3 regions of the Vibrio lentus genome follow, and region 3 is predicted to be linked to each of the others. Evidence: predicted binding sites of a transcription regulator. Region 3 holds the regulator's gene; each other region holds the start of a gene.

Region 1 (7,444 bases), 1.3 Mb from region 3:
TGCCATGGAGCAAGGCCGAGAGGTGTTTGCGTTACCAGGCTCTATTCATAGTCCAACCAGCCGTGGCGGCAATAGATTAATTAAAGCTGGTGCATGTTTGGTGCAAAATGCTCAAGATGTTCTGATCGAAATAAAGAGTCTGTTAGACTGGTCTATAGATCAGCAGCCCAGTTTGTTCGAGCCTACGCCGAATGAGTGTGAAAATGAACAATTGCCATTTCCACAGCTGTTAGCTAACGTAGGATTAGAGGCGACACCCGTTGATATTTTGGCACAGAGAACCCATATACCTGTGCATGAGGTCATGATGCAGCTTTTAGAGCTTGAGCTCTCAGGGCATGTTGTTGCAGTTTCCGGTGGCTATATTCGAAAGGGGAGAGGCTAAGCTATGATGATGGACATACTGATGTACTTGTTTGAAACCTACATCCATAGCGATTCTGAATTGCAGGTGGATCAAGATGAGCTGGAAGATGAGCTTCTTCGAGCAGGGTTTCACCAAGATGATATTTATAAGGCCCTCCATTGGTTAGAAGATCTTGCTGCATTGCAAGATACCGAGAACCAAGCGGCGATTAGTGTGTGTTCCAATACCTCGATGCGTATTTATACCAGTCGAGAGATTTCACGTATTAATATGGAGTGTCGAGGCTTCTTATTGTTCCTTGAGCAGATCAACGTGCTTACGACAGAGATTCGTGAAATGGTGATTGATCGTGTGATGGGGCTTGAGACCAACGAATTTGAATTGGATGATCTGAAATGGATTATCTTAATGGTGCTATTTAATGTGCCGGGTAATGAAAGTGCTTACACGCAAATGGAAGAGCTGTTGTACACCAAAGAGCAAGGTATCTTGCATTAATACAGGCTTGTCATGAGTAGTAAGATTGATAATCAGCTTTTTTCAGCACATGAACATGCGTTAGAGCGTGAACCATGTCCACAGTGTGGTGGAGAGCTTCAGCTTCGCCATGGTAAGCACGGCCCATTTTTAGGCTGTAAGCAGTATCCGAGCTGTGATTACATCAAGCCTTTGCATCAAAACGATGGCCATGTGGTGAAAGAGTTGGGTGTACCGTGTCCTAAATGCCAAAACGAATTGGTATTAAGGCAAGGCCGCTTTGGGATGTTCATTGGTTGTAGTAGCTACCCAACGTGTAATCACATCGAATCTTTGGATCAACCCAAAGAACAACCTGAAGAGCAGCCACTTGTTGCTTGCCCTGAGTGTGGCAGAGGCCATTTGGTTGAGCGTAAATCTCGCTATGGCAAAACCTTCTATGCTTGTGATAACTACCCTAAGTGTAAGTTCGCAGTAAACCAACCACCTGTTCTAGGCCGCTGTGAAGAGTGCCAGTTCCCGTTGTTACTTGAGAAGAAAACAGCCAGTGGTATCAAGAAGCAATGCGCTGATCGCAAGTGTCATCACATTCAATCTCAATAACCTGATGCTATAGACAAAAAAACGGCGCTCACTGAGCGCCATTTTTATATCAAATCCACAATGTCGGCTACTTCATCTGCTCAGCAAACTCATGCACAGCAGGGTAAGCTTGCTTATCGAGAATATCTGCCAGTGAGCATAACGCTCTTTGCAGTTCTGCGTTGTAGTCAGCGCTCACGTTAATGTGGCCCATCTTACGACCTGCACGCTTCTCTTTGCCATACCAATGAACATGACAACCACCTTGAGCCAAAATTGCTTCAGGTAGAGTATCTTCACCAAGAATGTTGATCATTGCGGTTGGGCGAATCAGTTTAGTACTGCCTAGTGGCATACCACACACAGCACGTAGGTGGTTCTCAAACTGACAAGTTTCAGCGCCTTGTTGCGTCCAGTGGCCAGAGTTATGAACACGTGGTGCAATCTCGTTAACCAGCAGTGAACCTTTAACATCAAAGAACTCTAACGCTAGCACGCCAACGTAATCCAAACGTTCTGCAACAGCGGTGAACATGGTTTTTGCTTGCTCTTGCAGTTCAATGTCATCAATCGCTGTCGATAAGCTCAATACGCCGTCGGTGTGAACATTTTCAGCCAGTGGGTACACTTGAATCTCGCCATTGGCGCCACGAGCACCGACAAGTGATACTTCGCGGTCAAACGGAACGAACTCTTCAGCCACAATAGCTTGGTTGTCGGTCGCGGCAATGCACTCCGCCATTTCTGTCCAAGTTGACTCAACATTATCTAATGTCTTTAAGCGCCACTGGCCTTTGCCATCGTAGCCGCCAAGTGTGCTCTTCAAGACCATTGGCAAGCCTACGTGAGCAATCGCAGCGTCAAAGTCTTCGCGAGAGTTAATCACGTAGTACTTGGCATTTTTCACGTTTGCTTCGTCTAACAGGGCTTTTTCAAGACGACGGTCACCGCCAGCTTTGATTGCTTCTGTTGTCGGCAAGAACTTACCGCTGCGCTCACATACCTCAAGCACGTCGTGAGGGATATGTTCGAACTCTGCAGTAATGACGTCTGCACGCTCAATCGCATTGTCTAAGCCGTTGCCTAGAATCGCTTGCGTTAATGGGTGAACAATATTTTTGCTGCCAACATCAAAAGCAGAAATTTCAATATTCAGCGGTGCCCCAGCTAGGGACATCATGCGAGCAAGTTGGCCCGCGCCTAACACAAGAACATGCATGGGAATTAGTCCTCTGCAGGGTTTGGATTAGCAAGAACCGTTTCTGTTTGCTCAGAGCGGAACGCTTCTACTTTTGCCATCACGTCTTCATTGTGTGTACCAATGATTTGAGCGGCTAGGATGCCAGCGTTAGCAGCACCAGCTTCACCGATAGCCAGAGTACCTACCGCGATACCTTTTGGCATTTGTACGATAGAAAGTAGCGAGTCCATGCCTTTCAGTGCTTTAGACTGAACAGGAACACCTAAAACAGGGACGCTTGTGAAAGCTGCAGCCATGCCCGGAAGATGCGCAGCACCGCCAGCACCAGCAATAATCACTTTAATACCGCGCTCTTTCGCACTGGTTGCGTAGTCAGCAAGCAACTGAGGTGTGCGGTGAGCAGAAACCACTTTTGTTTCGTACGCCACGCCAAACTGATCCAACATTTCTGCAGCTAGCTTCATTGTTGGCCAATCAGATTTAGAACCCATGATAATACCGACAGTCATCTCAAACTCCTTCAGGTACGATTTAATTAGTGATTAGATATTTTGCGCGCATTATACGGGTAAAATTGCTTAAGGAAAACGTTTGCGTCAGTCTAGGTTGTTAATTGATACATTTTATAAACAAATAGCTTTAGTCACAGTGAATGATAATTTGTACACTTAGCGAGTTCGATAACAGAATTAATGAGGCAACCCTTGGATAACTTTCAACATACTTTGCAGGCATTACAACAAGGTGAAGTCATTGCTTACCCGACAGAAGGCGTTTTTGGGGTCGGTTGTGATCCCGATAATCCACAAGCCATCAAGAAATTGCTCGATTTAAAACAGCGACCGATGGAGAAAGGGTTGATCTTAATTGCTGCAAGTTACGAGCAGTTGTTGCCTTATATTGACGAAAGCCAACTAACCGATGACCAATTAGCGACGGTTAAAGCGACATGGCCAGGCCCGGTCACTTGGATTATGCCAACCAGCAGTAAAGTTACTGACTGGGTAAGCGGTCAATTTGATTCGATCGCGGTACGCGTGACGGATCACCCTTTGGTTCAAAGAATGTGTAATGAATTCGGCAAGCCGTTAACCTCTACCAGTGCTAACCTGACTGGCGAGCCGCCTTGTATGACGACTGAAGAAGTTCAACAGCAACTGGGTCAACATTTGGTGGCTATTTTAGAAGGTCAAACGGGTGGTCGTGAGAAGCCAAGCGAAATTAGAGATGCAAAAACGTCGAAAATATTAAGACAGGGTTAAACCCTGCAGAGGAAGAAAGATGTCAGCAATTGATAAAGAAGCAGTAAAACAGTTTTTACTGAGCCTACAAGATTCGATTTGCCAACAGCTTGAGCAAGCTGATGGCACAGCACTGTTTGAAGAAGATGCATGGGAGCGTGAACCTGGCGAACACCTTGGTGGCGGTGGTCGAACTCGCGTGATGACCAATGGTGCAGTATTCGAGCAAGGTGGGGTTAATTTCTCTCACGTAGCGGGTAAGGCAATGCCAGCTTCAGCAACAGCTCATCGCCCTGAGTTAGCTGGACGTAAGTTTGAAGCGATGGGGGTTTCATTAGTTATCCACCCTAAAAACCCATACATCCCAACCTCACATGCGAACGTTCGGTTCTTTATTGCGGAAAAAGAGGGGGAAGACCCGATTTGGTGGTTTGGTGGTGGTTTTGACTTAACGCCATTTTATCCTTTCGATGAAGACTGCCAATCTTGGCATCAAACCGCTAAAGATCTTTGTGCGCCGTTTGGTGATGATGTCTATCAAGAACATAAAGAGTGGTGTGATAAATACTTCTATCTGCCTCACCGAGACGAAACACGTGGTGTTGGTGGCTTGTTCTTTGATGACTTAAATGAGTGGGGTTTCGATAAGAGCTTTGCTTATATGCAGGCGGTCGGTGAAGGCTTTGTAGCCGCCTATCTACCAATTGTAGAACGACGAAAAGAGACGTCTTACGGTGAGCGTGAGCGTGACTTCCAGCTATATCGTCGTGGTCGCTATGTTGAATTTAACCTAGTTTACGACCGTGGCACCTTATTTGGTTTACAAAGCGGTGGTCGCACAGAGTCTATATTGATGTCTATGCCGCCGCTGGCTCGTTGGGAATACCGCTACGAACCACAAGCGGGTTCACCAGAAGCTCTTCTTTATAGTGACTACCTAAAACCTCGAGTTTGGTAGTTCTTCCTTCCTTATAGGGATAGTGATAGGGTCATCTATATAGATGACCCTTTTTATTATTTCTGTTAGGTAAGGATATGACACAGCAAGTAGATCGTTATGCCGTTTTCGGTAATCCTATTGGGCAAAGCAAATCGCCATTCATTCATACATTATTTGCTCGCCAAACCAGCCAACAACTTACCTATACAGCACTCCAGCCAGAACAAGGTGAATTCATCATTGCTGCTCAAGCTTTTTTTAGTGAAGGTGGTAGAGGGTGTAATGTCACAGCGCCATTTAAAGAAGATGCTTATCAGTTCGCTAATCGCCTGACTGAAAGAGCTGAACTAGCCGGTGCTGTAAACACACTTAAGAAGCTCGATGATGGAGAGATCATTGGTGATAACACCGATGGTGAAGGCTTAGTTCAAGACCTTCTTCAACATCAAGTTATGCTCGAAGGGGCTCGCGTTCTTCTGCTTGGCGCTGGTGGTGCTGCTCGAGGAGTGATCCAACCTCTTCTCGACCAAAAGCCACAACAGTTGGTAGTCGCTAATCGAACCAGTTCAAAGGCTGAACTTCTGGCCGAAATGTTTTCTTCACATGGAAACATCAAAGGAATGGGGTTAAGCGATGTTAATGAAGGGTTTGATGTCATCGTTAACTCGACCTCGTCTGGTCTAAGTGGTCAGCTTCCTGAAATTTCTGAGGTTATTTTCAATTCGAATAGTGCCGTTTATGACATGGTTTACGGGTCGGGCAACACGGTATTCAATCAGTGGGCATTAGATAATGGTGTTCACGCTGCTTATGATGGTTTGGGTATGTTGGTAGGACAGGCCGCTGAGAGCTTCATGCTTTGGCGTGGCCTTCGTCCGGGAACAAAACAGATTTTAAGAGAACTACGTAAAAACCTAGAGATGTAATGAGGTATTTATAAAAAATGAATCAATCAATTCTATTTCCTGATATCCAAGATTGGGATGAAGAAAATCAATCAGTCATCTTCCCAGCACAGCAGTCTGGCGCACTGATTGAGTGTGTTATGTCTATTGAAGAGCTGTCTCGATTGGCAGGTAAAGGTATAGAAGAAGGCGATCAAGCTTTAGTTATCTTTTCAGAGTTACGTTTTGATATTGAAGAGCTAGCGGAAGAGTTAATAGAAGAAGAGGAGTATGACTCCTCTAATCGGATTCAGATCAAAGTGCTTTAGACTGGTAGCACAGAGTCTAGATAGTCGTTTTTATTCTGAACATAGTTGTCAGCTGACTTCTGTAAAAAGGCACGCTCTTTATCATTTAATGGGCGTGCTTGTTTTACTGGGCTTCCTACATAGAGATAACCGCTTTCAAGTACCTTGTTTGGCGGAATTAAGCTACCAGCACCAATCATCACATCTTCTTTAATAACCACGCCATCGAGCACGATAGCTCCCATACCAACAAGTACACGATCTTCAATGGTGCAGCCGTGTAGCATTACTTTATGACCGATAGTGACATCATTACCTATTAGTAGAGGATAACCCTCAGGGTTTTCTGCATTCTTATGGGTGACGTGCAAAACGCTGCCGTCTTGGATATTAGTTCTATTTCCAATATGAATGTGGTTCACATCTCCTCGAGCTGCAACCAAAGGCCACACACTAGAGTCGTCACCTATTTTGATATCACCAACCAGTACCGAACTTGTATCTATATAGACACCTTGTCCAATCTGAGGGGATATTCCTTTATAACTGCGTATTGAACTCATAAATCCTCCTTTATATAGGCACCTTAAGCCTTTAATTAAGGGGAATACTAGTGAAAACGGGGTGTTTTGAACAAAAAACGCTCGAACAATCAAAAAAGTAAGAAAAACTTCAAAAAGGGCTTGCCAGTGTGATCGAAATCTCTATAATGCGACCTCGTTGAAACGGGAAGGCTTCGCAAGAAACCAAAACGAATCAGCAGGTCAAATTAGCCAAGCTAAGCGCTTGAAAAAAGTTTTGAAAATAGTGGTTGACACTAAAGCTTAAATCGCTAAAATGGCCGTCCGATTTGAGCGAAGCTCAAAAAGGAAAAGCTCTTTAACAATTTAAACCTATCAATCTGTGTGGGCACTCGTTGATGAATATCAAAACGTTTTATCGTTAGATAAAACAGATTCTTCGGAATCAAAATTGATTTCAATGAACTGAGTGACCAATACGTTTAACTACTTGTAGTTATTCGGCACAGTCAATTCATTACCATTCTGTTGGAATGGTAATAGCTTTAGAATTACATGTTTACTTCGGTAAATATTAGTTTTGAAGTCAGTATTCGTTGAGTCACAAAATCTTAAATTGAAGAGTTTGATCATGGCTCAGATTGAACGCTGGCGGCAGGCCTAACACATGCAAGTCGAGCGGAAACGACAACATTGATTCTTCGGAGGATTTGTTGGGTGTCGAGCGGCGGACGGGTGAGTAATGCCTAGGAAATTGCCTTGATGTGGGGGATAACCATTGGAAACGATGGCTAATACCGCATAATGCCTACGGGCCAAAGAGGGGGACCTTCGGGCCTCTCGCGTCAAGATATGCCTAGGTGGGATTAGCTAGTTGGTGAGGTAATGGCTCACCAAGGCGACGATCCCTAGCTGGTCTGAGA
Region 2 (7,444 bases), 1.7 Mb from region 3:
ACCTTGCGTAAAGCGGGCCAAGCTTTGGAAAACTATCGCTTACTCGATACCACTTTATACGTCACGCTTGAACCGTGTCCTATGTGCGCTGGAGCCTTGTTACACAGCCGAGTAAAACGTATTGTCTTTGGTGCGCCTGACTTGAAAGCGGGTGCGGCGGGTACGGTATTGAACCTCTTCGAAAGCCAAGCTTCATACCACTATGCCGATGTTGAGCATGGTCTGTTAGAAGAAGAGTGCCGTGAACAGCTACAGGCGTTTTTTAAACGTCGTAGAAAAGAGATAAAAGAGAAGCGAAAGCTTGAGCGTTTGCAGGAAGAGCAGCGTTTAGAAGCCGAGAAGGCAAGTAACAAGAAAAAGCCAACTAACAAGAGGTAGAAGCAAGTTTTAGGCACCCTCTATCGTAAGAGTGCCGCAGAAAACTTACTCGGTGTATTTACTCAGAAAGTATCTGCATGAAAGCACGGTTGCGCCAAATGATCTTTTTCTTATTATTTGAAAGCATACGCTTACGACGGTTTGCAGCAACGGTCTTATCAAGGCGCTTCGATTTCAGTTTGTTCTTCATCATTTCAACGATTTCCTATTTGTCGTCTGGCTTTGTAATTATGACTTCAGTTTTAATTATAGTGGTTATTTGTTTATGAGCTTTGTCTCGAACTTAGCGATACTTTTTGAGTAGCTATCGCGATGGTCAGTGTCTGAATACAACAGAACATCATGGCGCTTATGGTGTGTCGTTATAAAGTTCAATTGTTACTGCAATATGACACCTCAAGTTTAACGGTCACTTTGTTTGTTTATTTTCTCAATGCGAACCAGCCAATACGAACCAGTGGCTCATGTATAAAAAAAGAGCAACGCTGTATGGCATTGCTCTTTTTCATTTATTTGGAAGACTCAGCTTCGTCGACAGCGGATTCAGCCGCACTGATTGTCGATTCAGCGCCCGAGATCTCTAAAGGTGGGATAACCACTAACCCTTCAAGGCTCGCTTCTTCTTCTTTATTTCGCTTGTTCACATGGCCAATAATGCTTTGATAATAACGGCGAATGTTCTCAACGTAATTCCTTGCTTCATCACCACGAGCATAACCGTAACGAGTTTTACTGTAGTACTTCTTCTGCTTTAGAAGAGGCAGTCTGTCTTTCACATCACCCCAAGCGTCAGGATCACCGCCTTGTGCTTTGGTTAAGCGACGTGCATCCATCATGTGACCGTAACCTACGTTATATGATGCGAGGGCAAACCAGATCTTTTCATGTTGAGTAATAGAGTCGGGAACTCGATTCACGATACGACGTAAGTATTCAACACCACCTTGTACCGACTGTTTCGGGTCAAGACGATTAGTTACACCTACGCTTTTCGCGGTTGGTAGCGTCAACATCATCATGCCTCGAACACCTGTAGGAGAACGTGCTACTGGGTTCCAGTGTGACTCTTGGTATGCCAAAGCAGCAATCAAGCGCCAATCAAATTCTTGTGAGTATTTCTGAAACAGTGGTGACCATTTTGGTAGCTTGCTATCCAAGGCGCGGATAAAGGCACGAGTATCAACGTAGTCAAAGGTACCAATGTGACCGATGTACTTCTCTTCCAATGAAGCCAGTTCGCCAGATTGTTTTAGGTTGCCGAAGAACTCAATTAGCAATGCATACAGGCTTTCATCTTCAGAACGCTCTAAGTACCAAGAGATAGGTTGGTCTTCAGTGAGTTCAAATGCCAAAGCGACGTCTGGGTACAAACGCTGTGCGAGTGACAGTTCAATCGAGTCTGCTACAGTAAACAAGCGTTCGCCAGTCGACACTTCTTTTAGCAGGTCATTGATGTCTGCATTACCGACCGCATCGTAGATAAAGTCATCGTGTGTGTTCTGTAGCTGTTTTAGTGTTGGTTCAAAGTGTGAGTCTTTCACCACAACCAAAGACGGCGTTAGTGTTTCATTTGATGCCGTTTCTTCTGATTCAGATTGTGCTTTTACAAATTCGGCCTGACGCTCGTTTTCAAACTTGATCAGTTGACCGAGGTTTCTTGGTCGCCATTGACCTTTCTTATACACGACTTGTTGGCTGACATAGTAATAAGCGGGCGCGGCGCGATACGCACGTGTCAGATTATTGTTTTGCGTTAACCCAGTCGCGATAAGATCGATCTCGCCTTTCTTTAGGGCAGGGAAGAGGCCGGATAAACGGTATGCAGGTTTAACCTCAAGCTTTACACCAAGCTCCTGCGCAAACTCACGAGCTAACTCGTAATCTAAGCCAGCAGGGCCATCGGGACCAATGTAATAAGAGAGTTGGTTATTCAGGGTGCCGACACGAAGAACGCCGCGATCTCGTATCTGCTCAAGGACACTTTTAGGTTCAGATTCAATCTGGCATCCCGTTAGCCCTAACAGAGCGATAACGAGCAGAAGGAATTTAGACGAAAAGATGAGCGTAAATTTAGGCATCAAAATGAAATCTCGAAAAGTGGAAGCCCCTTTATACCAAACCCCGCAAGGCTGGCAAAGCAGGTTTATTTAAACAGTTGTAAAAGTGCTGATAAATGCAGCAAAACTGTCATTTATATCGTTAGATGAAAAAAATAACGCAAACGGTTGCTTTTGGTGTTACGTCACAAAAAGAAATGCTTTATAATGCGCTCGCATTGAAGAGGTGGAATCGGCATAGGTTTGTTAACCTTCGGGAATAGCTTCGAAGAAAACAGTTAGGTTGTTCCTATAACCCACTGAATTTATTCCAATATCACCTTAATCAACTGCATAAGAGACCTAAGCACATGAGAATTTTGCGTGGCTCCCCAGCTCTATCTGAGTTTCGTGTTAACAAGCTTTTAGAGCTTTGTCGTGAATTAAGCTTACCTGTAACAGGTATTTACGCTGAGTTTGCCCACTTTGCTGATTTAACGGCAGACCTAGATGCGTCTGAAGTTGAGAAGCTAGAAAAGCTACTGACTTACGGTCCAACGATTGAAGAGCATGAACCTGAAGGTTTACTGCTGCTTGCAACGCCACGTCCAGGCACTATCTCGCCTTGGTCTTCAAAATCAACTGATATCGCACACAACTGTGGACTGGCTAAAGTGTCACGTCTAGAGCGCGGTACCGCTTTCTACATTGAAACTTCTTCTGAACTTTCTGAGCTTCAACTTGTTGAGCTGAAAGCAATCCTGCACGACCGTATGATGGAAGTGGTTTTTACTGACTTCGAATCGGCAGCTGCACTATTCACAGTTGCTGAGCCTGCTCCTTATGCGGAAGTTGACCTATTAACTGGCGGACGTAAAGCGCTTGAAAAAGCAAACGTTACCCTAGGTCTTGCGCTAGCAGAAGATGAAATTGATTACCTTCTTGAAAGCTTCACTGAAAAGCTAGGTCGTAACCCGACTGACATCGAGCTAATGATGTTTGCACAAGCGAACTCAGAGCACTGTCGTCACAAGATCTTTAACGCTGATTGGACTATCGATGGCGTTAAGCAAGAAAAATCATTATTCAAGATGATTAAGAACACCTTTGAAACGACACCAGAACACGTTCTGTCTGCTTATAAAGATAACGCAGCGGTAATGACAGGTTCTGAAGTCGGTCGTTTCTTCCCAGATCCAGAAACTCGTCAGTACAACTATCACCAAGAGAAAACACATATCTTGATGAAAGTTGAAACTCACAACCACCCAACGGCAATTTCTCCATGGCCGGGCGCATCAACAGGTTCAGGCGGTGAAATCCGTGATGAAGGCGCGACAGGTATTGGTGGTAAGCCAAAAGCGGGTTTGGTTGCCTTTTCTGTATCTAACCTTAAGATCCCGAACTTCGTTCAACCTTGGGAAACTGATTTTGGTAAGCCGAGCCGTATTGTTACTGCTTTGGATATCATGCTTGAAGGCCCTCTTGGTGGCGCAGCATTCAATAACGAATTTGGTCGTCCAAACCTATTAGGTTACTTCCGTACTTACGAAGAGAAAGTAAACTCTCACGCAGGTGAAGAAGTACGTGGTTACCACAAGCCAATCATGCTGGCTGGTGGTCTAGGTAACATTCGTGACGATCATGTTCAGAAGAAAGAGATCCCAGTAGGTGCAAGCCTAATCGTTCTTGGTGGCCCTGCGATGAACATCGGCCTTGGTGGCGGTGCTGCATCTTCAATGGATTCTGGTTCTTCTTCTGAAGACTTAGATTTTGCTTCTGTACAACGTGAAAACCCAGAGATGGAACGTCGTTGTCAGGAAGTTATCGACCGTTGTTGGCAGCTTGGTGATGCGAACCCAATCGCATTTATCCACGATGTGGGCGCAGGCGGTATCTCGAATGCTCTTCCTGAGCTAGTCGACGATGGCGAGCGTGGCGGTATCTTTAATCTACGTGACGTGCCAAACGATGAGCCGGGCATGAGCCCACTTGAGATCTGGTGTAACGAATCTCAAGAGCGCTACGTAATGGCGGTTGCTGATAAAGACATGGCAACATTCGACGCGATTTGTAAGCGTGAGCGTGCACCATACGCAGTGGTTGGTAAAGCAACTGAAGAGCGTGAACTTAAACTTGAAGATTCACACTTCGACAACACGCCAATCGACATGCCAATGGACATCCTATTAGGTAAAACACCTAAGATGCACCGTGACGCGAAGACGCTAAAAGCAAACAACCCTGCGATTGACCGTTCTGGTATCGAACTAAACGAAGCGGTTGACCGTATTCTTCGCCTACCAACAGTGGCAGAGAAAACATTCCTTATCACTATCGGTGACCGCTCGGTAACAGGCCTTGTAGCTCGTGACCAAATGGTTGGCCCATGGCAGGTTCCTGTTGCTAACTGTGCTGTAACAGCAGCAAGTTACGACTCTTACCACGGTGAGGCAATGTCTCTTGGTGAGCGTACACCAGTAGCACTTCTAGACTTTGGTGCATCAGCTCGCCTAGCGGTTGGTGAAGCAATCACTAACATCGCAGCGACGAACATCGGTGATATCAAACACATTAAACTGTCGGCTAACTGGATGTCTCCAGCAGGTCACCCAGGAGAAGATGCAGGCCTTTACGAAGCGGTTAAAGCAGTCGGTGAAGAGCTATGTCCAGCACTGGGTCTAACTATCCCTGTGGGTAAAGACTCAATGTCGATGAAGACTAAGTGGGAAGAGAATGGCGAGCAGAAAGAAGTAACGTCTCCGCTATCTCTTGTTATCACTGCGTTCGCACGTGTTGAAGATGTTCGTAAGACGATTACGCCTCAGCTTCGCACTGACAAGGGTAATACAAGCCTAGTTCTTATCGACTTAGGTAACGGCAAAAACCGTATGGGTGCTACAGCACTAGCGCAAGTTTACAAGCAGCTTGGTGATAAACCAGCAGACGTAGACAATGCAGCACAACTAAAAGGCTTCTACGAAGGTGTTCAAACGCTTGTAGCGAACGACCAAGTTGTGGCTTACCACGATAAAGGCGATGGCGGTCTATTCGTAACGCTAGCTGAAATGGCGTTCGCAGGTCACTGTGGTGTTAACGCGAACATTGAAGCGCTTTTATCTGCATCAGAGAACAGCGAAGATACGCTAGCAGCACTCTTCAATGAAGAGCTAGGTGCAGTAATCCAAGTTCGTAACGACGACCTAGACGCAGTTCTTTCTACTCTTGCAGCAAACGGTCTAGAAGCGTGTTCACACGTAATTGGTAGCGTTGTTGGTGAAGGGGAAGCATCAGACGAAGTAGTGATTAAGTCAGGCGCAGACGTTGTAATCCAACGTAACCGTACTGAACTACGTACTATCTGGGCTGAGACGACGCACAAGATGCAAGGTCTACGTGATAACCCAATCTGTGCAGACCAAGAGCACGAAGCGAAGAAAGACAATTCAGACCCAGGTCTGAACGTAAAACTAAGCTTTGACGTAAATGAAGACATTGCTGCTCCTTACATCAACACGGGCGCTAAGCCTAAGATGGCGATTCTACGTGAGCAGGGTGTTAACTCTCACGTTGAAATGGCAGCAGCATTCGACCGTGCAGGTTTCGAAGCGACTGATATTCACATGAGCGACATCCTAACGGGTCAAGCGGTACTAGAAGAATACAACGGCCTTGTTGCTTGTGGTGGCTTCTCTTACGGTGATGTACTGGGCGCTGGCGAAGGTTGGGCTAAGTCAGTTCTGTTTAACGATTCTACTCGCGACCAATTTGAAAACTTCTTCAAGCGCGAAGATACGTTCTCTCTAGGTGTGTGTAACGGTTGTCAGATGTTGTCGAACCTACGTGAACTTATCCCAGGTGCAGAATACTGGCCACGTTTCGTTCGTAACGAATCTGAGCGTTTTGAAGCTCGTTTCAGCCTCGTTGAAGTTCAGAAGTCTGATTCTGTATTCTTCAACGGCATGGAAGGTTCTCGTATGCCAATCGCTGTTTCTCACGGTGAAGGCCGCGTAGAAGTGCGTGACAACGACCACCTAAACGCGATTGAAAACTCGGGTACGGTTGCTCTACGTTACGTTGATAACAACGGTAACCAAACGCAGCAATACCCGAATAACCCGAACGGTTCGCCTAATGCTATCACTGGTTTAACAACGACGGATGGCCGTGTGACTATCATGATGCCTCACCCAGAGCGTGTATTCCGTACGGTTGCTAACTCTTGGTCTCCAGAAGGTTGGGGCGAGAATGGTGCTTGGATGCGTATGTTCCAAAACGCACGTAAGAATGTGGGTTAATCACTTACCTACATGCTGCGTTAATCTAGATTGGATTAACTAAAAGCTAAAAAGTTAAAAGCGTAGATCGAAAGGTCTGCGCTTTTTTATTACACAAATTTTAGGAACCAACGCGAAACAAATTAGGTTTGCAGTTTGCTGTTCTAAAAATCTCCACTACGCTAAATGTTATGGAATCAATTTGTTAGGCCGTCATTTCTTGTATTCATGCAAGAACAATTCAATTTGGCCGTTCAAAAACTGAATCAATCATCGTGGCATAAGAGGGATCTATGAAAACAACAATCACAAAAGCAGTTGCAGTGGCAGCGATTGTCATGTCATTAGCTGGGTGTGTCGGTAGTAACGCCGTTACTGGGAAATTAATGAAGTTCAACGTCGAGGTTGTAGATAACCGTTACGCTCGTGCCGGGGTCAACTTCTTGCTTGCGCCAGTTTACGCGCTAACAACAGCAGCCGATTACATTGTATTTAACTCAATCGAATTCTGGGCGGGTAAAAACCCACTCACAGGCGCACCTCACATCTTTGATAGTAAAGTCGACACCATGATCGATGTGAACGACAGCCTAGACGATTCACTAAAAGAAGCGCCACTTGGTTTCAACAATCGTCAGATTGAATGGGGTGAAATGCAACAGATCGATGAGAACACCATTCAAATGGACATCACCTATAACGATGGCCAGAAAGCCGTTCTGACGGGGGTTCGTGATGGCGATAAAGTCAGCT
Region 3 (7,444 bases):
GTAGCGGAATTAGCGGCAGGGCGCGTGCGTTCAATGGTACTCGGTGGTGCAGTGACTAAGCTCAATACTCGCTCTCAAGTACTAATAAAGCTGGGTAATTTAAGCAAGCACATCATTCCATACATGTGGCTATACAGCCTTTTTGCTTATGTTGTTATGCCGCAGAAAAGCCAAAAAGAATCTCGCCATCTATTTATCCGCGAAGCCAAAAAACTGTGTCAAAAAGAATTTAAACGTTGGTTCATCCTTACCGCTGATGTGAACCCTCTAATGAAATACTTCAAAGATAGAGAGTTGCCGATCCCGACTCTTTATTTGATGGGAGAACGTGACTACATGTTCATCAAGCCGGTAAAAGAGATGGTTGAAGCGCACGAGTCGAGTGAGTTAGTGGAAATAGCGAATTGCGGACATGTGTGTAATGTTGAAAACCCTGAAGAGTTCAACCAACGTTCTATCGCGTTTATTCAAAAACAAATCCAATGATCCTCTTGGTTCGCTATCTGAACAAATAAATCGAATTAAATAAAAACGGGAAGCTAATATTAGCTTCCCGTTTTTATTTTAAGGGAGGAGTATCGTTCGTAATGTTCTTACTCTGGTGATGCAGCACCACATTGCCAGCAAGAACCGAATTGCGCTTCGTTGACTTCATGGCACTCACCACAACGCCACTCTTCATAGATGATCGAATCTTGCTGTTTTTGGTAGTCATTGACTATCGTGCGGGCTTTACTGGCCAATTCTGGCTCATATAACCATACGTAAGGGTCAGTTTCCTCAGTGAATGGGATTTCCCCTTTCAAACCGAACAAGCCCTCACCACGGACTTCACACGCAATATTCTCACTTTCTAACAATCCACAGATGATATGGGCTTCTGTAGGATTCGATGCACTGAAGATTTTCATTGAAATAGAACCTTATTCGGCTTTGGGTTTTAGTCAGTTATATACGTTATTCCGCTATACACGTTAGTCAGCCACAGGTGCTGAGCGGAACTTACTCATCAACCATTTAGCAATAATTGGGAATACCCCCAACAAGGCAAATGACAATAGTACTGAAGGAGATACGATACCCGAAAGTGAATCAATTTCTGCGAGTTGAGTACCAGCATTCAAGAAAACCGCAGTACCTGGCAACATCCCTATTTGGCTTGTGATGTAGTAACGAGTTACCGACATTGGGGTTAACCCCATTAACAGGTTGATAAGGAAAAATGGGAAGACAGGAATCAGACGCAGAGAGAATAAGTAAAATGCCCCGTCTTTTTCAACGCCCTTGTTAATCGTTGCTAACTTGTCACCAAACTTGGTTTGGATCCAGTCACGTAACAGGTAGCGGCTACTTAAGAAGGCGAGAGTTGCACCAATAGCACTCGCAAAAGATACCAGCAGTAAACTGTTCCAGAAACCAAACAAGGCAGCGCCTAACAGAGTAACAACCGCAGCGCCAGGAATTGAGAAAGCCGTGATCATGACATAGGCGGCGAAGTAAATTGCAGCAGCGGCAATAAAATTGCTCTCGATGTAGTCATTCAAAACAGCTTGTTGAGCTTTCGCATTCTCAAGTGTTAGGTATTGGCCGAAATTGACGCCTAACAAGACGATCGTTACGACCAATACGATACCCAATATCATTTTCTTACTCATTGATACTTCCTCTAATTTTTCAATGCATACCATTAGTATAGATAGACAGGCAAAGCATAGATTAACTTTCAACAGATATAAAAAAAGCCGCAAGAATGCGGCTTAGTTATGTAGATAGTTTGAACTGACAATATTAATTGACGCGACTGATAAGCTCTTCACGACGTTGCTGCGGTATAACAGACCAATGAGTACCATTGATCGCACCTTCTAGCGCCCAAAGCAGCTCAATGCTGACAGAGGAAGCATGTGATTCCTTGATGGCGTTAAATGCGTTTACAGAGCCAGATTCATATAAACATTCTACAGAATCGATCCCAGCCTTTTTTAACATACGCTCGGTAGCGAGTCGAAGGTTAGGGAGGTCCTTTAATCGAGTTGGCTTAGCAGAAGATTGCTCAGCTTTCTCTTCTTTAGCAAACCCCAAAGACGTCGTAGCAAGCTGCAAGATTTTCTCTTGGTCTTGCCACAAGCCTTCCGGCAATGCGAAATACTTTGTGACGACAGGGAAACCACGTTTTTTGTAGACGTATGGTCGAAACCCTTGTTGCTCGAATTGCTTTGTTGTGTCTTTGTCCGCTCTTATGTGCAGCTGGTCGTTAACAACCAGAGCAAACATAGTGTCATCAGCAAAAAGCCCGAATCCACCAAACATTGAGCGTGATTTTATTTTTCCTAGGGGCTCAAATAATTTCATTGAGTCCTTTAGTATCGGTTTATCCATGTTATCTATCTCGGTGTATTTGAACTACGCCACCAAATAAGCAGGTCCGAGAGATTAGCAAAATGTTGCAATTAAATTGTCAATAAGCCGTAAATTACTAAATTGTTAGTAATTACCGCATTTTGCCATCGGTAACCCCGCTACCATACCAACGAGTGGTTTAGGCCGGAAGCTTTGCGTCTCACTCTTTCGAGTGGTTTGCCCTGTGCGTGACTGACTGAATAGAATAAAGTTTTTGTTGAATGAGGCTCACACCTGATATTTCAAAATGTGATATTGCTTCAATTAATGATCTTGGTGTTATGCAACTGGGTTTATTTTATCTGCTTATAAAAAAAGCGCACTCAAAGGTGCGCTTAATGAAATTAAACTCGATTTATCAATTAATTTAACGTTTTAACTGTGCTTCGCTCAACAATTTCTGGGTGCATTTCGAAGACACGTTTTTCATGATCTTTATCTTTAATGCGCTCTAACAAAATTTCGAATGCATTTTTACCAACACGACGCTTAGGTTGGTGAACCGTCGTCAATGGTGGAGAGAAGTATTCTGCAAGTTCAATGTTGTCGTAACCGATAACCGAAATATCTTCAGGAATACGAATACCTTGCTGTTGCAGGCGACTCATCAGGCCAAGTGCCATAGTGTCGTTAAAACAGAACACAGCGGTAGGGCGATCTTCCATCTGAGCAATTCTATCAGCCGCAAGTACAGCGGTATCACACTCAAAGTTACCTTCAATGATGAGCTTTTCGTCGGTTGCGACCTTCGCTTCATTGAGTGCGCGTTTGTAACCCGCGATGCGTTCTACACATGCTGCTTTGTCTAAGTGGCCACTTAAACAAGCAATCTTTGTGTGACCACGTTCTAGCAGGTACTTGGTTGCTAGATAGCCGCCTTCTTCAGAGTTATCGATGATCTTATCAGCCTGAGAGGTTTCAGGGCCCCAGTCCATGACAACTTTTGGGATATCAGCATGGCGATCTAACATGCCACGAAGTTCTTCTGTTAAGTCGGAACACATAACCAAGATGCCATCTACACGTTTTTCTGCAAGCATTCGTATGTAGTCACGTTGCTTCTCATAGATACCACCCGTGTTACACAGAATCAAAGTGTAACCTTGACGGTAGCAGTAGCTTTCAACACCATCGATCACTTCAGAGAAGAAGAGGTTTGTTGATTGAGTCACTAACATGCCGATAGTACGTGTTGAATTGCATTTCAAGCTACGCGCAACAGCACTTGGTGCGTAGTTTAACTCGTCTACGGCTTTATTTACTTTCTCTTGAGTCGCTTCTGCAACAAAACGTGTCTTGTTGATTACGTGAGAAACGGTGGTAGTTGATACGCCTGCTAAGCGAGCGACATCTTTTATAGTGGCCATGGTTTTATCCTATTAGAAGCTACTTTCCCAAAGTACGGAATAAAGTAGCCGTTAAGCTACCTAACTAAGAGCTTAAATTTGTAGGGCTCTTTGGGGTACTAAAGTGCTAAAAAACAAAAAACCGCTATTGAGCGGCTTGTCTTAACACCGAAATGCTCTGAACTTAAATAAGCATAGCATTTCGTGAATGTTTCATATTTTATCGTTTGCGGTCACAATTTTAGACTGACTAGAAATTACTCGCAATAAAATTCACCCAGAAATCTTGGTGAATTGTCACATTCTATTGAATTTGTTTACTTAATCATCAGCGTATCTTATTCACCCGCTAAATACTGAGTGTCCAAATTACAGAAGGCCACGAGAAGAGTTGCCACAGATGCATAGAAACCGAATGAATCGATCTCACAACATTTAACGTTGAACTTTGGTACCCAAGTAAGGAGTTGTTGTTCAATAAATTGCTGTTGAACAGTGAACGATTTTTCTAATTCTTCTTCAAGCTCAGTTTCATTTGAACGGATGATGAGATTGCCAAGGAAATCAAGTTCGATAGCAATGTGGTCTGCTGGCTCTTTCAGATCTTGGTTAACCACCAAGTTGTGCTTAGCCATGATCTCTTCCATGTCTTTAGCTGGCTTATCGTTTAATAGACCTGTTTCGCCGATATACATTGAAGCGTAAGGTAGAGCACCATGTTTATCTGTCTTTAAAAATAGATCGCAAAAGTCAGCAGACAGTTCTAGTTGGGCATCTTCACGTGTTTGTAGACGGTTCAATGCGTCTACCAGTTTATCAATCGCAGGCTTGAGTGTTTCGTTTTCGCCTAAACCAGTCAGGAAAGAACGGATCTCAACAGAGTGGTAGTGGTCGAGTTCTTCTTGTGTGAGCTCTTTAGCGAACAAGCTTGATAGCCACCAGTAGATTTCAGCTCTTTGTTCGTTGAATGCTTTCGTATCTTTCATTTCATAGATCCTGATTTAGTCTTGTGATGTTTATATACCCAAGCATCGCGAAGTCATTTGGGTATAAGCACACCAAGGCTCAATAACAAGGTTATTTGCTAAACGCAAAGTGACTCGTTAGTCGTAATGCCTATATTGAATTGCGATGGACGATAAATAGCAAGGTTTTAGATTGTCTTGTATCAAAAAAGATTCATGTTTCTCGCTTTTATCTGCTGTACCACTAGAATTGTTACTAGTTATGAATAGAATGGTTACTGAAACTATTAAATAAGAAAAGTGGTGTAGATGAGCTATCACGTATTAGTCGTAGAAGATGATGTGGTAACCCGAAGTAAGCTGGTTGGATATTTCCAGAACGAAGGTTACACAGTGAGCGAAGCGGAAAGCGGCGCTCAGATGAGAAACGTGTTGGAAGAAAACAACGTTGATCTCATTATGCTAGACATCAACTTACCAGGCGAAGATGGATTGATGCTAACTCGCGAATTACGCAGTCAATCGGACATTGGGATTATTTTAGTTACTGGACGCACGGATAGCATCGACAAAATTGTAGGCCTAGAAATGGGCGCAGACGATTATGTTACTAAACCCTTCGAACTTCGCGAGTTATTAGTTCGAGTTAAAAACTTACTTTGGCGTATTGCTGCGGCTCGCAAAACCGCGGTTGGTACGGCAGTTGAAGCTGAAGACGAATCTGTGGTTCGTTTTGGTGAGTGGACGTTTGATATCCCTCGTCGTGCTTTAAGTAAAAATGGTGAGCCAGTTAAGCTGACTAAAGCAGAATATGAGCTGCTCGTTGCGCTTTCTTCTTACCCTAACCAAGTGTTAAGTCGCGAACGTATTTTGAACATGATCAGCCACCGAGTGGATGCTCCAAATGATCGAACCATCGACGTGCTAATCCGTCGCATGCGTGCGAAGATGGAGTTCGACCCTAAGAACCCACAAATCTTTGTGACGGTTCACGGTGAAGGTTACATGTTTGCTGGTGACTGATTCTCTTCGGGAGTTCTAGTCAGCAACAAAATTTGAACGTAAAAAAGCCGAGGCGTCATTGATGTCTCGGCTTTTTATTACTTGGTTTTTACAATTAACGAATTGAACAGCTGCAACTTACTAGGTTACTCAGTTTTACTCATTCGCAGAGTTACTGATTAGCTTAGTTTATTGAGGTTGCGCTGCAGAAGCTGCGCCGTTTTCATCGACTAAGCTAGAAGCAGCAGGAAGAACAATCGGTTCTTCAACTGGGTCGCTGCTTGTGTCTAGCCAATCACGTAGGCTCTGCCAAACCAATCCCATTGTTTCGTGCCAGTAACGCTCTGTTTGTTCAAGATAGAGTGCTTTTGGCATGTACTTATTCCAAGGTTCAACAATCCCTTCTTGTGCAAGGTAGTTGGTTGGAGCGGGTAATGGTTTCATGCCAGCGGCATTGAATTCATTAAGTGCGCGAGTCATGTGGCTTGCTGAAGTCACGAGCACCATTCTTTTGTTTTTCACGAATGCAGCGGCTTGGCGAGCTTCTTCCCACGTATCTTTTGCGGTTTCAAGCAGAATGATATCGGGTTTTGCGACACCGAGTGCTAGCGCGACCTTAGCCATCATTCTTGCGTTGCTCACTTCAGTGCCTGCCCCATAGCCAGACAAAATAAGTTTCGCTCCAGGGTAGAGGCGTAGAATGCGGATCCCTTCACTTAAGCGCATTAAACCTGTGCGGCTAAGCTCCGATGTAGGTGGTATTTGATCATCGACGACGTGACCACTTCCGAGAACCATTACATAATCGACGGTTTCATCGACGGGTAAAAATGCAGTGTGTTGCCTTTCCATTGGCATTAAAAGTTGACTAGAAACTGGTTGGAAAGCGATTAGGAAAATACCACAGAGGGCTGAAAGGGTAATTAGGCAACCAGTCTTCCTTTTGGTAGTAAACATCACTAGGGCTAAACCCAGAAAAGCGAGAATTAACATTGCTGGCAGTGGCATCAATAGCGAAGACACTACTTTTTTCAGCTCAAACATATCCGAATAGTCCGAAAAAACATCACTTAGTAGTAAAAAGAGACATCGCCTCTTTATTCCTGAAATTCCTGTGACAGAATAGCAGGCACGATAGGACATAATAACTCAAGTAGCCGTGACTGAAGACCGTAATTTCGACGATATTGCCCACAAATTTGCAAAAAATATTTACGGCTCTGACAAAGGAGAGATCCGTCAGATCATCGTATGGGAAGATTTAGAACAAGCTTTGAGCAAATTTGACCATTCAGCTTCGCCTCTGCATGTTCTTGATGCTGGAGGTGGTCTTGCACAGATGTCGCAAAAAATTGCGTCGTTAGGGCATAACGTCTCTCTGTGTGATCTCTCTTCTGAGATGCTTAAGCTTGCACAAGAAAGTATCAACGAAGCGGGTTTGTTAGAACAGTATCGGTTTATTCATTCTCCGGTACAAAAAGTGGCAGAACACCTTGAAGGCCAAGTCGATTTTGTGATGTTTCATGCCGTAATGGAATGGCTCGCAGATCCTAAAGAGGCGCTTGATTTATTACTGGAACAAGTAAAACCCGGTGGCGTTGCCTCGATAATGTTTTACAACCACCACGGATTAGTCCTGAAAAATGTGATTTGTGGCAACATTCCTCATGTATTGAATGGGATGCCACATCGAAAACGGTTTAAGCTGCAACCACAAAAAGGCTTGAAGCC

The links. The regulator PurR, encoded in region 3, represses purine synthesis genes. The targets are predictions, from matches to a motif close to TNANGNAAACGTTTNCNTNA.
Region 1: a site for PurR is predicted at 3,207-3,226, ahead of purE (5-(carboxyamino)imidazole ribonucleotide mutase). Genes of this name have one in related genera too.
Region 2: a site for PurR is predicted at 2,592-2,611, ahead of purL (phosphoribosylformylglycinamidine synthase). Genes of this name have one in related genera too.

The regions. Positions count from the first base shown of each region.
Region 1 covers NZ_JAUFQE010000002.1:3,070,282-3,077,725, forward strand. Annotated here, with positions in the region: partial or broken gene dprA (DNA-processing protein DprA) at 1-385, shown strand, start outside; gene QWZ07_RS22350 (DUF494 family protein) at 389-865, shown strand; gene QWZ07_RS22355 (DNA topoisomerase family protein) at 878-1,447, shown strand; gene QWZ07_RS22360 (5-(carboxyamino)imidazole ribonucleotide synthase) at 1,515-2,645, opposite strand; gene purE (5-(carboxyamino)imidazole ribonucleotide mutase) at 2,651-3,136, opposite strand; gene tsaC (L-threonylcarbamoyladenylate synthase type 1 TsaC) at 3,332-3,889, shown strand; gene hemF (oxygen-dependent coproporphyrinogen oxidase) at 3,909-4,826, shown strand; gene aroE (shikimate dehydrogenase) at 4,904-5,734, shown strand; gene QWZ07_RS22385 (DUF1488 family protein) at 5,752-6,021, shown strand; gene QWZ07_RS22390 (gamma carbonic anhydrase family protein) at 6,018-6,563, opposite strand; rRNA gene QWZ07_RS22395 (16S ribosomal RNA) at 7,135-7,444, shown strand, end outside.
Region 2 covers NZ_JAUFQE010000002.1:98,570-106,013, forward strand. Annotated here, with positions in the region: gene tadA (tRNA adenosine(34) deaminase TadA) at 1-378, shown strand, start outside; gene QWZ07_RS08800 (hypothetical protein) at 437-571, opposite strand; gene mltF (membrane-bound lytic murein transglycosylase MltF) at 888-2,456, opposite strand; gene purL (phosphoribosylformylglycinamidine synthase) at 2,786-6,712, shown strand; gene QWZ07_RS08815 (DUF3332 domain-containing protein) at 6,985-7,444, shown strand, end outside.
Region 3 covers NZ_JAUFQE010000002.1:1,797,331-1,804,774, reverse strand. Annotated here, with positions in the region: gene QWZ07_RS16465 (alpha/beta fold hydrolase) at 1-486, shown strand, start outside; gene QWZ07_RS16460 (putative signal transducing protein) at 594-911, opposite strand; gene QWZ07_RS16455 (TVP38/TMEM64 family protein) at 975-1,655, opposite strand; gene QWZ07_RS16450 (TfoX/Sxy family DNA transformation protein) at 1,789-2,379, opposite strand; cyclic di-GMP riboswitch class I at 2,507-2,592, opposite strand; gene purR (HTH-type transcriptional repressor PurR) at 2,763-3,767, opposite strand; gene torD (molecular chaperone TorD) at 4,085-4,732, opposite strand; gene torR (two-component system response regulator TorR) at 5,021-5,734, shown strand; gene elyC (envelope biogenesis factor ElyC) at 5,903-6,757, opposite strand; gene cmoM (tRNA uridine 5-oxyacetic acid(34) methyltransferase CmoM) at 6,873-7,444, shown strand, end outside.